Regions from separate parts of the Providencia stuartii genome, predicted to be linked through region 2. Evidence: predicted binding sites of a transcription regulator. Region 2 holds the regulator's gene; the other holds the start of a gene.

Region 1 (7,566 bases), 600 kb from region 2:
TTTAAAGGGTAAGTAAAGGTCTTCTAGTTCGGTTTTATTGAGGGTATTGTTGATGGCAGCGGCGAGTTCAGGGGTGAGTTTCTCTTGTTCTTCTATTGACTTAAGGATAGTTTGCTTACGCTCATTCAACTCTCGTAGATACCCTAAACGGCTCTCCAGTTGACGAAGTTGGGTATCATCTAGCCCACCGGTCACTTCTTTACGATAACGGGCAATAAAAGGAACAGTGTTTCCTTCATCCAGCAGTGTGATAGCAGAAAATACCTGTTTCGTCTGAACTTGTAGCTCTGCTGCAATTATTTGGCTTAGAGTTTCATTCATGTCGCTTTTAATACCTAATCAATGAATAATAAAAAAATTTATGGCACTGTTATACTTGCACAGAGGCAGAATTTCTAGGGCGAACTTTATTAAAGTCAAAGAATAATTCTGTATATAATTTATAATTATCTAACTTGCTTACTAATTTATAAAGGTTATGAATAAGAGTCTGTTAATCACACGCGAAGGCTGGGATGCTCTGGACAAAGAACTTAAGTACCTTTGGAAAGAAGAGCGTCCAAGAGTGACCCAATCCGTTTCTGAAGCCGCAGCACAAGGCGACCGCTCAGAGAATGCGGAATATATTTACGGCAAAAAACGCTTGCGAGAAATTGATCGTCGAGTTCGTTTTTTATCTAAAAGATTGGATCAACTCAGGATTGTCGAACCTGACCCACGGCAAGAAGGGCGTGTTTTTTTTGGGGCATGGGTTAAACTAGAAGATGATGATGAAAATATCAGAATATTCCGGTTAGTGGGTGCTGACGAATTTAATCCCTCTAAAAATTGGATTTCGATTGACTCTCCAGTAGCTCGAGCACTAGTTGGTAAGCAGGTTGACGATGAAATTACTGTCAACACGCCGGGGGGGATTGTGACCTATTCGATATTAGAAATTAGTTATAAACCTCTAGCCCTATAACGCGTAAAATTATTCATTAAATTTCAAGTTGATGGTAAATTAGAGCATTAACTATTTTATATTTAACTTATACGCAAAATAATTAAGTTATATACCACTATCACAGGCTAGCGAAAAAACGCATTAATATGATGAGGCGATCATTTAGATAACTGTGAATTTGGTGACACCCATAATTTTTGGGAATGGTGGGTATGCTCTTATTTTTAAAGATAATTTCAATAGATTGCACATCTTGAGGGCTACAAAATGCAAGAAAGTTATAAAGTTCTTGTTGTCGATGATGATATGCGTTTACGTGCCTTACTAGAACGCTATCTCACGGAACAAGGGTTTCAGGTACGTAGTGCCGCCAATGCAGAACAAATGGATAGGATCCTCACGCGAGAATCTATTCATCTTATTGTTTTAGATTTAATGTTGCCGGGTGAAGATGGCCTGTCAATTTGTCGCCGTTTGCGTAGTCAAAATAATCCGATTCCGATTATTATGGTGACGGCAAAAGGTGAAGAAGTTGATCGTATTGTCGGTTTAGAAATTGGTGCCGATGACTACATCCCGAAACCATTTAACCCGCGTGAATTATTGGCGCGTATCCGTGCGGTATTACGTCGTCAAGCAAACGAACTACCTGGTGCACCATCTCAGGATGATGCCATTATCACATTCGGTAAATTTAAACTTAACCTTGGTACTCGTGAAATGTTCCAAGGCGAAGAAAATATGCCTTTAACCAGTGGTGAGTTTGCCGTACTAAAAGTGCTGGTTTCGCATCCAAGGGAACCATTATCTCGTGATAAGCTGATGAGCTTGGCGAGAGGCCGTGAATACAGTGCGATGGAACGTTCAATTGACGTGCAAATCTCACGTTTACGCCGTATGGTTGAAGAAGATCCTGCTCATCCCCGCTATATCCAAACAGTTTGGGGACTGGGTTACGTGTTTGTACCGGACGGTAGTAAAGCATGAAGCGATTGAGGTTCTCTCGCCGTAGTACATTTTCTCGTTCGTTATTTTTGTTCGTTGCCTTATTGTTTGCCAGCCTTGTCACCAGCTATATGGTGGTATTGAACTTTGTTGTGATGCCAAGTTTGCAACAGTTTAATAAAGTACTGGCTTATGAAGTACGAACTTTAATGACGGAAAAGATGGTGCTGCAAGATGGAACCACTGTGCGGGTTTCTCCTGCATTGCGTAAAAAGATTTATAATGAGTTAGGGATCACATTTTATGCCCAATCAGCTGCCATGGAAGAAGGCTTAAATTGGGCTAAAGAATATGATTTCCTCAGTGAAAACATGTCTGAATATATTGGCGGTGAAGCTAAAGTCCGTTTAGAACTTGGCCGCGAATATCCTATTCTTTGGCTAACGTCTTATCTTGCCCCCGATATCTGGGTACGGGTACCTTTGACCGAAATAGGGCAAAACCAATTCTCGCTAGTATTCCGTTATACATTAGCAATCTTTCTGTTTATTTTTGCCGGTGTTTGGCTCTATATCCGTTATCAAAATAAACCCTTACTGGAGCTTGAATACCATGCTGGTCAAGTAGGTAAAGGGGTTATTCTGCCTGCTATGCAGGAAAAAGGCGCCGCAGAGGTAAGAGCCGCAATTCGCTCCTTTAACCATATGGCAGCCGGCATCAAAACACTTGAAAATGACCGTACTATATTAATGGCAGGGGTCAGCCACGACCTCCGTACACCATTAACACGCATACGTTTAGCGACGGAAATGATGAGTCCAGAAGATGGTTATCTTGCTGAATCCATCAATAAAGATATTGAAGAGTGCGATGCGATCATTGGTCAATTCATGGACTACCTGAAGACCGGTCAAGAAATGAATATGGAGTTCTGTGACCTGAATGCAATCTTAAATGAAGCCGTCACCGCGGAAAGCAGTGTTACAGGTGAAATTGAAACGGCATTTGAGCCAGGTAATCTGATTGTGAATGCCAATCCATTGGCGATTAAGCGGGCAATTACGAATATGATCGTGAATGCCTATCGTTATGGTAATGGTTGGATTAAAGTCAGCAGTGGTAAAAACGAAGACTCAGTCTGGTTCCAAGTGGAAGATGATGGTGCAGGAATTAAGGAAGAGGATATCCAACGTCTCTTTCAACCGTTTGTGCAAGGGGAAAAAGCGCGTAGCAATAAGGGAACAGGCCTTGGCTTAGCGATTATCCGCCGTATTGTCGACGCCCATGAGGGCAGTATCGAAATTCATAAAAGCGAACGGGGGGGTTTTGCCATTCGCGCGCTGTTACCATTGAAAGAAAAAGAAGAATAACAGGCTGTTAGTGAAATGAGCTGTCAGCCTATCTCATCTCTTTAACTAAAATATTCTTAAATTGTATTCATTCCTAATTATTTACCTCATAAAACATGCCGTTTATAAATAAAATAATCGTTATATAAAAGACTCAGCAATTGTTTCGTTTGGATAATAGATCCAAATAAAATAATTGGGTGAATCTATGCAGATTAATTTTTTTAAAACGATCCGTTCTTCTCAAAGTCAAAATGCATGCGCGAGGATAGAAGGAAAGGGAGACCAATCTGCCCTATTTCAAAAAATAAAGCGTACACGATGTACCATAATAGGGTTCTTTCAAGAACCTAAAAAGGTGGCTACACCGGTGACGTGGGGTCGACAACTGACCGCGGTTATCCAATCACCGGAACATCAATTGGCAACATCAAAATCACCGCTATCTATTCCAGTACCGCCGCCAATGCCTGAGTTTGGTACTCCGCTTGCTCAACCAACAAAAGCAGGGAAAATAGGGATGGGGCAAGTGTTTGCGGAGCTAAAAAGTTGTCAGGCTTTTATCAATCATGCCAAAAAGCGTGAGGGGCTTGAAAAAAACGCAGTGGCTTCAACCGATACGCCACCGCCCCCTCCGCCGATGGCAAAGTTTCTGGGTATTGGCAAAATGACTGTTGCTCCGCAAACTCAGGGGGAAAAAACCGGCATGGCGCAAGTGCTGGCGGAGCTAAAAAACCATCAGGTTTTTATCAATAATGCCAAAAAGTGTGAGGGAGTTGAAGAGACCTCAGTGGCTCCAACCGATACGCCACCGCCCCCTCCGCCGATGGCAAAGTTTCTGGGCATTGGCAAAATGGCTGTTGCTCCGCAAACTCAGGGGGAGAAAACCGGTATGACGCAAGTGCTGGCAGAACTGAAAAATCATCAAGTTTTTATCAATAATGCCAAAAAGTATGAGGGGCTTGAAGAAACCTCAGTGACTTCAATCGATACGCCACCGCCCCCTCCGCCACTGAAAGGCATCCACAAAATGACGACGCCCTCTCAAACTCAGGGAAAGAAAGTCGGTATGGAGCAAGTGCTGGCTGAGCTTAAGGAGTATATGCTGCACAAAGCAAATAAAGAATAATGTCGGTCTATGTGTATTTTGAAATTGGATATAAGATCGATTATTGTCGCTAACGTGCTCATTTTACGCGTCAATGGGCACGTCATGGCGGTTTGCTTGTTAGGTGTTTAACCATCGTTATTTGCTGTAGCGCTTAGAAAATCATAAAGCGCGTATCTTGCAATGAACTGTTATCTATCCCCTCATGACAAGTGTATGCGCTTTTTGCTATGGTGAGCAGAGCAGTATTGATCGATCCTGAGAGGCGGCAAAAAAGAATTGTGCGACTTTTTTATGACAGAGTGTCATTTTTGCCTCATGACAGATTGGCCGAGTATTATATTTCTTACCATCTGATTTTATTGTTAATTTTTTTTATTGGCCTTCCGCTTTGCTTCAATAAATACGCTAAAATAATCAATTGTCATAAAACTGTCATAAATCAGACATGTTGTTGTCATCAAATTGTCCTATTTTTCCTACCGTGACATTTCACCAACAATTTACACTTAATTGTTTCTATACATCCCCGGAGGGATTATGAAAATGATGCGTACAACCTTAGCTAGCGTAATGGCAGCAACTCTTTCAATGACTGCGATGTCTTCTTTTGCTGCCACAAGCTTAACTGGCGCGGGTGCAACATTCCCTGCCCCTGTTTACGCTAAGTGGGCGGACTCTTATCAGAAAGAAACAGGTAATAAAGTGAACTACCAGGGAATCGGTTCTTCTGGTGGCGTTAAACAAATTAATGCGAAAACAGTTGATTTCGGTGCATCTGATGCGCCATTGACTGATGAAAAATTGAAGCAAGATGGCCTGTTCCAGTTCCCAACAGTTATCGGCGGCGTTGTCTTGGCCGTTAATGTGAAAGGTATCCAGTCTGGTCAATTGACATTAGACGGAACGACGTTGGGTGACATCTATCTTGGCAAAATCACCAAATGGAATGACCCCGCAATTGCTAAGCTGAACCCTGATGTTAACTTACCAGACCAAAATATTGCGGTAGTAAGACGTTCTGATGGTTCCGGTACCACTTTTGTCTTCACTAGCTATTTATCGAAAGTGAGTTCAAATTGGAAAAATGACATCGGTGCGGGTTCAACGGTTAATTGGCCGAAAAACAGCGTAGGTGGTAAAGGTAATGATGGCGTTGCAGCCTTCGTTCAACGTCTACCAGGCTCTATCGGTTATGTTGAATATGCTTATGCAAAACAGAATAATCTTGCTTATACTAAACTCGTTTCAGCGGATGGTAAGGTGGTTTCACCAACAGGTGAAAGCTTCAGTGCGGCAGCGAAAAAAGTGGACTGGTCTAAGTCATTCGCTCAAGACCTGACTAACCGTGATGGTGAAAATGCATGGCCAATCACATCCACCACATTTATCTTAGTTCATAAAGATCAAGCGAATGCAGAAAAAGGAAAAGCGGTGCTCGACTTCTTTAACTGGGCTTACGAAAAAGGTGGTCAACAAGCTGAAGCATTAGATTACGCTGTACTACCCGCAGAAGTTGTGACAGCAATACGTGCAGCATGGAAAACAGAAGTTAAAGATAGCCAAGGTAAACCACTGTTTTAATCAGTGAACCTCGGGTTGGCAATGGATGGCGGATGCTTAGGATTAACATCCGCCTTCTGACGTAGTAACTAAATCCTACTAATAAAGTAGGTGTAGGATGAGACAAAGCGCATGGCCGAGAAAACAACGGCATTTAAAGCACCGAGCAAGTCAGGCGATGTGATATTTAGCGCATTGGTAAAAATTGCCGCACTAATCACTTTGTTAATGCTTGGTGGCATCATTATTTCCCTTATTTTTGCCTCGTGGCCGAGTATGCAAAAATTTGGGTTTTCGTTTTTATGGACTAAGGAATGGGATGCACCCGCGGAGGAGTTTGGGGCATTAGTGCCAATTTATGGCACCATTGTGACGTCATTGATCGCCCTGATTATTGCTGTACCCGTCAGTTTTGGTATTGCACTTTTCTTAACGGAACTGGCTCCTAACTGGTTAAAACGCCCTTTAGGTATTGCGATTGAATTGCTCGCAGCAATTCCAAGTATTGTTTACGGTATGTGGGGGCTATTTGTTTTTGCGCCTCTGTTTGCTGAATATTTCCAAGAGCCTGTCGGCAATGTGATGTCAAGTATCCCGATTGTCGGTGAGCTTTTCTCGGGTCCTGCATTCGGGATTGGTATTTTGGCGGCAGGGATTATCCTCGCCATTATGATCATTCCTTACATTGCCTCCGTTATGCGTGACGTATTTGAACAAACACCCGTCATGATGAAAGAGTCGGCATATGGTATTGGTTGTACCACATGGGAAGTGATCTGGAATATTGTTTTACCTTATACCCGTAATGGTGTGATTGGTGGCGTCATGTTAGGCCTTGGCCGTGCTCTTGGCGAAACCATGGCGGTGACCTTTGTCATCGGAAATACTTATCAACTGGATAGCTTCTCGTTATTTATGCCAGGAAACAGTATTACGTCAGCACTAGCGAATGAGTTTGCCGAAGCAGAAAGTGGATTACACACTGCTGCACTGATGGAACTTGGGTTAATTCTCTTTGTTATCACCTTCATTGTTCTGGCGATATCAAAACTCATGGTTATGCGCTTAGCGAAGAACGAGGGCCGTTAATATGTCGACATCTCAACATTTTGTTATTAACGAAAAAGAACGTGCCCGTCGTCAAGCATGGCGTCGTCAGATTAACCGAATGGCCTTATTTGTTTCAATGTTAACCATGGCCTTTGGTCTGTTCTGGCTGGTTTGGATTTTATTTTCAACGGTGACCAAAGGGATTGATGGGATGTCCCTTAACTTGTTCACAGAGATGACTCCGCCACCGAATACTGAAGGTGGTGGCCTCGCTAACGCCATCGTCGGAAGTGGCTTGTTGATTCTGTGGGCAACGGTGATAGGCACCCCTTTAGGTATCTTAGCAGGGATCTATTTGGCAGAGTATGGCCGTAAATCATGGCTCGCTTCTGTAACGCGTTTCATTAATGATATTTTGTTATCTGCACCATCAATTGTTGTAGGTCTGTTTGTCTATACCATTGTGGTTGCACAAATGCAGCACTTCTCTGGCTGGGCAGGCGTTATCGCTTTAGCACTGTTGCAGATTCCGATTGTTATCCGCACAACGGAAAATATGTTGAAACTGGTGCCGGATAGCTTGCGTGAAGCCGCATATGCGTTAG
Region 2 (9,872 bases):
AAATATGTCGGCGGGCATTCGGATTTGGTTGCGGGGGGCGTCGTTGGACGCCGTGAATTACTTGATAAAGTGCGAGCACAACGCAATGCAATTGGCACTCAACTTGACCCTCATTCAAGTTGGATGATAGGACGTTCATTAGAAACGTTGCAATTAAGAATGGAAAAAGCCAATGACAATGCTCAGCAACTTGCTACTTTTTTACACCAGCATCCAAAAGTAAAAAAGGTGCATTACCCTGCGTTTCTGGCCGAGGAAAGTGCGGAGTATCAAGTTTACTCGGCGCAATGTTCGGGAGCCGGTTCAACGTTTTCTATCAATGTTGGGGATAATGAGGAAGATGCGTTTAACTTTCTGAACCACCTTGCGTTATTTAAATTAGCGGTGAGTTTAGGTGGCACGGAGTCGTTAGCATGCCATCCTGCTTCAACGACACATTCAGGTATTGCGGAATCTGTTCGTCGCTCCATTGGTATTGAGAGTAATTTAGTACGCTTATCTGTCGGTATTGAAAATGTGAATGACTTAAAAGAAGCATTATCACAGGCATTAGAGGCGATTTAAACGTAACGGCAGCAGAGGCTATTGGCCTCTGCTGAGATAGTGATGTTGCGCACTACAGCTGTGCGATCAGTTAACTCTAAATTGACTCGGTAATTCACTAAAGCCAAACCCATTGGTTTTCTTCACGGTGATTTGAACTGGGATCCGCTCTTTCATCGCTTCGACATGGCTGATCACCCCAATCGTTTTTCCAGAGGCATTGAGACTTTCTAATGCATCTAACGCAATATCCAACGTTTCTGGATCGAGAGTACCAAAGCCTTCATCCAGAAATAGCGATTCGAGTTGTGTTTTGCTACTCACCATATCAGAGAGCGCGAGTGCGAGCGCTAGGCTGACAAGGAAGCTTTCCCCACCTGAAAGCGTTTTAATATCTCTCACAGTATCAGCTTGCCAACCATCAATGACTTGTAACTCAAGATCAGCATTATGATTGCGCTTTAGCAAATAGCGGCCATGCAGTTTATCGAGTCGTAAATTAGCCAGTGAAATGAGACAGTCGAAGGTGAGCCCTTGAGCGTAACGACGGAACTTATCACCGTCAGCGGAACCAATAAGTTCGGTTAGATAGCCCCAATCATCGTAGCGAGATTGGCTGTCTGCAATTTCTTGCAGCAAACCTCGTTGTTGATGACGTTGTTGTCTATCAGCCTCAAGCTGACTGAAAATTTGCCCTTGTTGTTTATTGAGGTTTTTGATCTCTTCATCAAGTTTGGCTATCTCTTGTTGCCATTTTTCTGGGCTGGCCTCGGTAAATGTTTCAGGTTTCTGATTTAAATGTTCTGATAACGTTAGTTCACCTTCTGTATAGCGTGTTTGCGCCTGTAGTCGTGACTGCTCTAGCTTCTGTTGTAACTGTTCAAGTTGAAGTTTTTCATCAGAAGATAATAAGGCGCCTAAGAATTCTTGTTGTGTCGCGAATGGACTCATGGAGAGCACAGTATCGAAAGCCTGTTGAGCGTTGGCTAATAGAGGCTGATTTTTAGTGATTGCGCCTTCAATTTCAGTTTGGCTACCTTTGAGCGATGCAATCGCTTTTTCACAGTGGCTGATTTGCTCTGTGAGCTGTTGCTTATGTTGAGTCAGTTTGTCTTGCTGTGCCTGAAGTTGGGCGACAAACGTTGTAATGGGCTGCCCATCTAATAATTGTTGGCGCATAGCTTGCTTTTGTTGTAGCGTTAATTTTAATTGTTGTAGCTGCTGGCAGGTGCTCTCTAGTCGTTTATTTAAGTCAGCCTGCTGTGCCATTTGCGCTTGTAAGGTTGCTGCATTGACGGCAATTTTCTTTGCTATCTCTTGAGCTGCTTGCCTTTGTTGTTCATACCGTTGGCCTCGCTGTTCTAATACAGCAAAACGGTTATCAAAACTTTCGTTGATGGGCAGATCAAAGTCAGCCAGTGCAATGTGTAATTGCTGCTTTTGCTCATGTTGACGTTGCTGCTGTATGTTCAGCTCGGTTTGTGTTTCATTGATAAGTTGATGTAAGTGCTTAATACGTTCGATAACCAAGGCAAGTGCCGATTGCTGTTGTTTATTTAAAGACTGTTTTTCATGTAATTGATATTTTAGTTGTTGATATTTGCGTTCAAGGACAGCGAAATCCTGCAACAATTGTTGTTGTATGGCGAGTTGTTGCTGAAGCTCAGCAATGAATTGTTCAACAACAACATCTGTCATCTCTAATTGAGGCGCTAAGGCTTGTTGGCAAGCGGTTACCCATTGCTGGTGTAAGTTGCCTTCTTGGGCAATTAATTGTTGTTGTGATCTTTGGTTCTCAGCTTGACGCTGGATTTCTTGTTGTTTCAGTGAATGCTGGGCCATCTGCGTTTGCTTTAACTCTTCCAATTGCTTGGTTAGCTCAGCTAATCGCTGTTCCGTTTGCGTCGGCGCAATGGCTTGATACTGTTCAATGGAAGGATGCTCAGTCGACCCGCACAAAGGACAAGGCTCGCCCGAGAGTAATTGCTGCCGTTCCTTTTCCAAACTGACGATTTTTTGTTCTAAGCGTAACCGTGCAGTCAAGTCTGCTAAATGTGGCTGAAGATGATTAATTTGTGTTTCAGTGAGTTGAATTTGTTGTTCAGCTTGAGAGATAGACTGAGTAATTTCATCTTGTTGGCTTTGTTTTTGCTTTAATTGTTTCTGTTGTTCCTGCCATTGCGATAATAATAAAGGCAATAGTTGGGCATGTTGCAATCTTGTTCGCAGCTGTTCTATTGCGTGATTAAGCTGCTCAACGTCGTGTTTGTTCTGCCACGCTAAATAGTGTACTTCAACTGCTTGATAGGTCATCGTCTCTTGTTCGAGCTGTTGTTGAGTTTGCGTATTTTGCTCAACTTGCTGCTGTTGCTCGGCGGACAAGGTTAACTGCTCTTGCGTTAAAGCTTGATGTTTTTGTTTTAATGCCAGTACGCGTTGATTTAACTCATCAATAGAGTGGCCTTGTTGGCGCCATAATCCAATTTGTTGCAGAATGCGGGCATCTTGTGCATTTTGTTCTAGGTAATGCTGAATGTGTTGTTGTTCTGTATTTGCCAGTTTAGCCTGCTGTTGGGCATCGGAAATTAAGGCCTGTTTTGAACGATATTCAGCTTGATCTTGTGCTTGTTGCTCTGAAACTTCCCTAATCTGCTGATGTAAATGAGCGATCTCATTGTCCAGAGGGCGAACTTGACTATCGATCAACAAGGTTTGTTGCTGCACGTAAGCTTGATGTTGCTTGTCTTTATCTTGTGCCTGCGTGAGCTGCATTTGCAACGGGGTGAGTTGTTGGTGTTGATGTTCGATATGCTGTAAAAGCTGGCGCTGTTTTTCAGTGAGTTCATTCAGGGATTGTTGTTGGCGCTCTAAATCTAGCCATAGCGGTCGCATACTCTCTGCTGGTAAGTTGTTTGCCAGTTTTTTTAGTTTAGGCTGTGCATCGTTGTAGGCTTGTTCTGCCTGTTGTTTTTCATATTGTAATTGGCTCAAACGCGCCGCCAATTGTTGCCGACGTTGCTGCCAATATAAGGCCTGTTGATATTGGGCGCGTGTATCATTTAGCTGGCTTTCTTGGCTAGCCAAATGCGTTTGCTGGGCGACGAATGCTTGATGTTCACTCTCGGTAAGTAAATGAATGCTTTGTGCGCGAGTTTTTAACAGCTCTAAATCATGTTTAACTTGCTTATGCTGACGGTAGATATAGCTGGACACTTGGCTATAAATCTCGGTTCCTGTGATCTCTTCTAATAAGTCAGCGCGTTCTTTTTCGCTAGCATTTAAGAAGGCGGCAAAATCACCCTGTGATAATAAGATCGATTTGGTAAAACGTTCAAAATCGAGTCCTGTCACCTGAATGATTTTTTCTCTTACCTCACTGATTTTCTCAGCAATAATTTTACCGTCATCGCTAGTTGCTAACTCCGCTTTTGGAGATTGCAGCTTACCTTCAGGTTTATTACCCGCTCGGCGTTGACTCCAAAATGCGCGATAAGCAATACCTTTTACTTCAAATTCAACCTCAGCCAAGCAGTCACCAGTATGACGTGTCATGAGTTCGTTTTGGCTGGCAGATAAAGTGCTCAAGCGAGGCGTTTGATGGTAGAGCGCCAAACAAATAGCATCCAGCAATGTTGTTTTGCCTGCTCCTGTTGGGCCAGTAATCGCAAACAGTCCCTGACTAGCAAACGGTTCTTGGGTAAAGTCTATTTTCCATTCGCCTTTAAGGGAGTTAATATTTTTTAAACGTAAGCTCAAGATTTTCATGCGTCTCCCTCTAATTCAGCGCGTAGTGCTTCGCAGGATTGCCTAAAGAGTAATAATAGGCGTTGTTCCTTCTCTTTATCGTCCAACGCTTCCTCTGCTAAACGACGTAAAAAAACCTCTTCTACAGTGAGCTCATTTAAGGTTTCATTGGCTATCGTCACAGACTGACCTTGTTGTTTACGCGCACGGCGTAATAAAACCACCTCAACAGGCAAATCCTTGACTAAGACCTCTATACGTTGTTGGATATCCGCAAGATAGTCTTGCGATGCGACTTCAATATCTAACCAAATAGGTGGGGTGTCAGGCGTATGTTTTAATGTCTTTAATTGCTTTTCAATGTCAGCAAGTGAGCCTTTTAATGTTTGTAGTGGCTGAAATAGAGGAATAGGGAGCTGACAAATTTGTGAGATTTGATGGCCGTCAAACTCCACCATACAGACACTTTTTTGTTGCTGAGCCTCATCAAAACTTAGAGCAATAGGAGAGCCAGAGTAACGGATATGTTGCTGTCCCCCAATCGTTTGTGGGCGGTGAATATGCCCTAATGCGATGTAATCAGCAGGAGGAAATGCGCCGGAAGGGAATGCATCCAAGCTACCAATATAGATATCGCGCACAGAATCGGACACTTCGGCGCCGACAACCGTTAGGTGGCCAGTGGCAATAATAGGGATATCTAATCCGAGTGATGCCCGTTGTTGTACTGCTAGTTGATAGCTATTTTGGTAATACTCGCTAATCGCGGTCTGTAGTGATAGCTGTTTTTCTTCGCTGCTTTGTCCTGCCACGCTCAATTGAATATCTCTTGGTCGTAGAAAAGGAATGGCACAAAGTAGTGCCCCAGGTTGGCCTTGTGCATTTTTTAAGGTGATCACCTGTGGATGGCTGCCAGAGGTGACAACCTGGGTATTTAAATACGCAAGCAACGAGCTGGTTTCGTTTAAGACCGAAACGGAATCATGATTACCACTCAGTATGACTAGCTGGCAGCCAGTTTGTTGGAGTGACACAACGAATTGGTTGTAAAGTTCTCTCGCATAGCTAGGCGGGGAGCCTGTGTCAAAAATATCTCCGGCAACGATCACGGCATTCACTTGGTATTGTTTAACTTGCTCAATCAGCCAAGTTAAAAAGTGTTGATGCTCAACAGCTCGGTTTTTGGTGAAAAAATATTGGCCAAGGTGCCAGTCGGAGGTATGAATGATACGCATAAGGGCTGATTCCTGCTGCTTGATAGAGTTGCGATGATGAGTATACCTTATTAGAGGTCGTTAATGGCAATATCAGAACAAATAGCGAATTGAGTGGGAAGAGATGTTAGGCATATTGCCCAGTAGATGATGATGCCGTATGAAGATAAATCCATTCACGGCATTATGTATGACAAGTTTATTTCACTAAAATGACAATTTACCACTAATATAGAAAAGAGTCGTGTCATTGGATGACAGGATTCATAATTCTGTCATAAAAGTGACGCATAATGGTTTCACTTTTAATAATCTCTTCTTATTTACAGGATTAATCATGGCAAGACGCATTCTAGTTGTTGAAGATGAAGCGCCCATCCGAGAAATGGTTTGTTTTGTACTGGAGCAGAATGGTTTTCAGTCTATTGAAGCTGATGATTATGATTCCGCGATTGCGCAGTTGGTTGACCCATTACCTGACCTAGTTCTATTGGATTGGATGATCCCAGGCGGATCCGGTATTCAAGTGATTAAGCACATGAAACGTGACAGTGATACTCGCGATGTTCCTGTGATGATGCTAACAGCAAGGGGAGAAGAAGAAGATCGCGTAAAGGGATTGGAAGTTGGTGCAGATGACTATCTAATCAAGCCTTTTTCGCCTAAAGAGTTAGTCGCGCGAGTAAAAGCCATTTTACGCCGTATTTCGCCAATGGCGACTGAAGATATTATTGAAATGAATGGGTTAACACTCGACCCAACGTCTCACCGCGTTAGCAGTAACGATGTGCCTATTGATATGGGGCCAACGGAATATAAATTATTGCATTTCTTTATGACTCACCCCGAACGCGTATATAGCCGTGAACAGTTACTCAATTATGTGTGGGGGGCGAATGTGTATGTTGAAGATAGAACGGTTGATGTTCATATTCGTCGTCTCAGAAAAGCATTAGAGACGGAAGGGCATGATAAAATGGTTCAAACGGTTCGTGGCACTGGCTATCGCTTTTCAGTGCGCTACTGAGAAATAACAGGAGATTCCAGTTTGCTTGAACGCTTATCATGGAAGCAGCTAGTTTGGGGGCTGTTTTTATTTATCTTACCAGCCTTAATATTGTCTATTTTCATCGGCCATCTAGCATGGCTTTTAGTGATTTCATTGGCGGCGGCCTTAATTTGGCATAGCTATAACCTGATGAAGCTTTCATATTGGTTATGGCTTGATCGCAGTATGCTTCCACCTGATGGCAAAGGGGGGTGGGAACCCATATTTTATGGCATCTACCAACTTCAACAACGAAACCGTAAACGCCGTCGTGAATTAGGCCAATTGATTAAACGCTTTCGCAGTGGGGCAGAGTCTTTACCGGATGCGGTTGTGATGATGACTCTTGAAGGTAACATTTTTTGGTGTAATCGGCATGCCCAGCACCTATTAGGTTTTCGTTGGCCGGAAGATAGCGGGCAACCTATTTTTAATTTATTGCGCTATCCTGACTTTAGTCGGTATTTCACGTTACAAAATTATGAGCAAGCGTTAACGATAGAGTTAAACAGTGGCGCTATTGTCGAATTTCGTATCTTGCCTTATAGCGAAGACCAGCTCCTAATGGTGGCTCGTGATGTCACTGAAAAGCGTCGCTTAGAAAAATCGCGTAGAGATTTCTTTGCGAACGTTAGTCATGAGCTACGGACACCGTTGACAGTCATTCAAGGTTATCTTGAAGTATTGGAAGACCAAGAAAATACTTCTCCGGCAAATAAAAAAGCCTTGATGGTGATGCAAGAGCAAGCACATCGGATGGATAATTTAGTGAAACAATTACTGCAATTATCTCGTATTGAAGTCGCGCCTCATATCAATTTAGATGAACAAGTGAATATTCCGGTCATTTTAAAAATGATAGAGCAGGAGGCAATAAGTTTAAGCCAAGGCCGACAGCAATTGGTATTTTCAGTGGATGAAAAGTTACGTGTTTATGGTAATGAAGAGCAATTACGTAGTGCGGTAGCGAACCTTGTCTATAATGCCATTATGCACACACCGGAAGGGACGACAATTCGTGTAGGTTGGCAAAAAACACATAATGGCGCGCGCTTTAGTGTGACAGATAATGGTGCAGGGATCCCCGCAGAGCATATTCCTCGCTTAACGGAACGTTTTTATCGTGTTGATAAAGCGAGGTCTCGCCAAACTGGTGGGGGGACGGGATTAGGTCTTGCTATCGTTAAGCATGCTTTGCAGCATCATAACAGCCAGTTAGTGATAACCAGTCAGTTAGGCAAGGGGAGTGAATTCTCATTTACCTTACCGCCAGTGTTAATTGTCGTAGATAAAAAGGCGAATAAAACAGCATAAAGAGGTCATGATTACCCGACTAAAAGCGGCATACAGCCGCTTGAGGTTGTTGACAAAGTGGGATAAAAACGTAGTTTTTCCCGCTTTGTGTTATCAGCCGAAAATCAATAAATTGATTTCCTCGTTTATTTTCAAAACCTACTCGACTTGTCGCCAAACATCATAGGTTTGTCAGCCGTCTGAAGCGGCATACAGCCGCTTTTACTGTTCTTGTACTCTAGAAAGCCAGTCTTTATATATTAGGCGTTCTTTCGGTATATGAGGCAATGTTTCTATATTCCATTGATTTATATTAAAAACATACTCAATTACTACAGAAATGCCTATTTTTATCTAGCAATCTCGAATTAGATATCATTAAACTCGAAGGAGAGTTGAGTGTTTATTGGTTGTTTTTTATTCAAATCATATAGCGCATATTGTTACTTTACTGACAGTAATCACTAGTTATAAAAAATACTTTAGAGTTTTATTCTTGTTTTTCGCTTTGCTCTTGCCTTTTTTCCCTATAAAAGTTTTACTTGTAGCCAGTTATTGGCGATTTTTTCTGTTTTTTGATTTTTAATCTTGCCTGATGTGATAAAACATACAGATTGTATTGTTTATCATCTTGTTAATTAGAATTCTATACCGCCACTTATAATTCAAAGAGTTACTTATTAGTGACTCTATATTTATTAACATTGTTACATAGATTCAACATAAAATATGGCTCATCGTTTAACATCCAGAGATATTCTTGCTTTAGGTTTTATGACCTTTGCGCTTTTTGTGGGGGCTGGAAATATCATATTTCCGCCTATGGTTGGTTTACAAGCAGGTGAACAAGTTTGGACGGCTGCATTAGGGTTCCTTGTTACAGGTGTCGGTCTCCCCGTTTTAACGGTCGTGGCATTAGCCAAAGTTGGAGGGGGCATTGAGGCACTGAGTACTCCAGTAGGAAAAACAGCAGGCTTATTGCTAGCGGTTGTCGCTTACCTCTCTGTGGGACCTTTATTTGCCACGCCACGTACTGCTACAGTGTCTTATAAAGTGGGTATTGCACCATTATTGGGTGGTGAATCTGACATCTCATTATTGATTTACAGCGCAATTTACTTTGTTTTGGTTATTGGTATTTCACTGTATCCAGGCAAGTTATTAGATAGTGTTGGGCATATATTGGCACCGGTCAAAATGCTTGCTTTGGCCATTTTAGGGGTTGCGGCAGTATTGTGGCCAGCGGGTCAACCAATACCATCAACGGATGAATATCGAGAGATGGCATTTTCGAATGGTTTCATTAACGGTTATCTAACGATGGACACATTGGGTGCAATGGTGTTCGGTATCGTTATCGTTAATGCAGCCCGTTCACGCGGTATTGAGAATTCGTCGTTGTTGACGCGCTATACCATGTGGGCAGGTTTGATTGCGGGTCTATTGTTGACACTGGTTTATCTATCCCTATTTAAATTGGGCGAAAATAGCGCTTCTATTATCCCAAACCCACAGGATGGTGCGGATATTTTGCATGCCTATGTTCAGTATACATTTGGTAATTACGGTAGCTTTTTCCTTGCGGTACTGATTTTTGTTGCCTGTATGGTGACTGCTGTTGGGCTGACTTGTGCTTGCGCAGAGTTCTTTAGTCGATATGTCCCCATTTCTTATCGCACATTAGTACTCATACTGGGGGTGTTTTCCATGGTGGTCTCTAACCTTGGTTTGAGTAAATTGATTGCCTTTTCAGTGCCTGTGCTTGTCGCGATTTATCCTCCATGTATTGTTTTGATCTTACTCAGCTTCACATTGAAATGGTGGCGTAATCCAAGTGTGGTCATTGCTCCTACGATGTTAACCAGTTTTATTGTTGGGTTAGTGGGGGCTGCCAAAGCTTCTGAGCATTTGAAAACCTATATTCCTGATTGGATGACGGCTATCCCACTATATCAGCAAGATTTAGCGTGGCTGTTGCCCTCTGTGATTGTGTTAGCTGTCGCGGCAGTGTGTGACCGAATGATTGAGCC

What was found. Region 2 encodes PhoB, which activates phosphate uptake and scavenging genes when phosphate is short. Its sites were predicted from a motif close to CTGTCATAAAACTGNCNNAT; they were not measured.
Region 1: the regulator PhoB is predicted to act here: its motif matches at 4,770-4,789, upstream of pstS (phosphate ABC transporter substrate-binding protein PstS).

The regions. Positions count from the first base shown of each region.
Region 1 covers NZ_CP119546.1:250,581-258,146, forward strand. Annotated here, with positions in the region: gene P2E05_RS01075 (Tex family protein) at 1-321, opposite strand, end outside; gene greB (transcription elongation factor GreB) at 479-964, shown strand; gene ompR (two-component system response regulator OmpR) at 1,214-1,933, shown strand; gene envZ (two-component system sensor histidine kinase EnvZ) at 1,930-3,261, shown strand; gene P2E05_RS01095 (hypothetical protein) at 3,449-4,369, shown strand; gene pstS (phosphate ABC transporter substrate-binding protein PstS) at 4,889-5,932, shown strand; gene pstC (phosphate ABC transporter permease PstC) at 6,044-7,000, shown strand; gene pstA (phosphate ABC transporter permease PstA) at 7,002-7,566, shown strand, end outside.
Region 2 covers NZ_CP119546.1:852,327-862,198, forward strand. Annotated here, with positions in the region: gene P2E05_RS03630 (cystathionine gamma-synthase family protein) at 1-564, shown strand, start outside; gene P2E05_RS03635 (AAA family ATPase) at 631-4,308, opposite strand; gene sbcD (exonuclease subunit SbcD) at 4,305-5,522, opposite strand; gene phoB (phosphate regulon transcriptional regulator PhoB) at 5,839-6,528, shown strand; gene phoR (phosphate regulon sensor histidine kinase PhoR) at 6,550-7,863, shown strand; gene brnQ (branched-chain amino acid transport system II carrier protein) at 8,572-9,872, shown strand, end outside.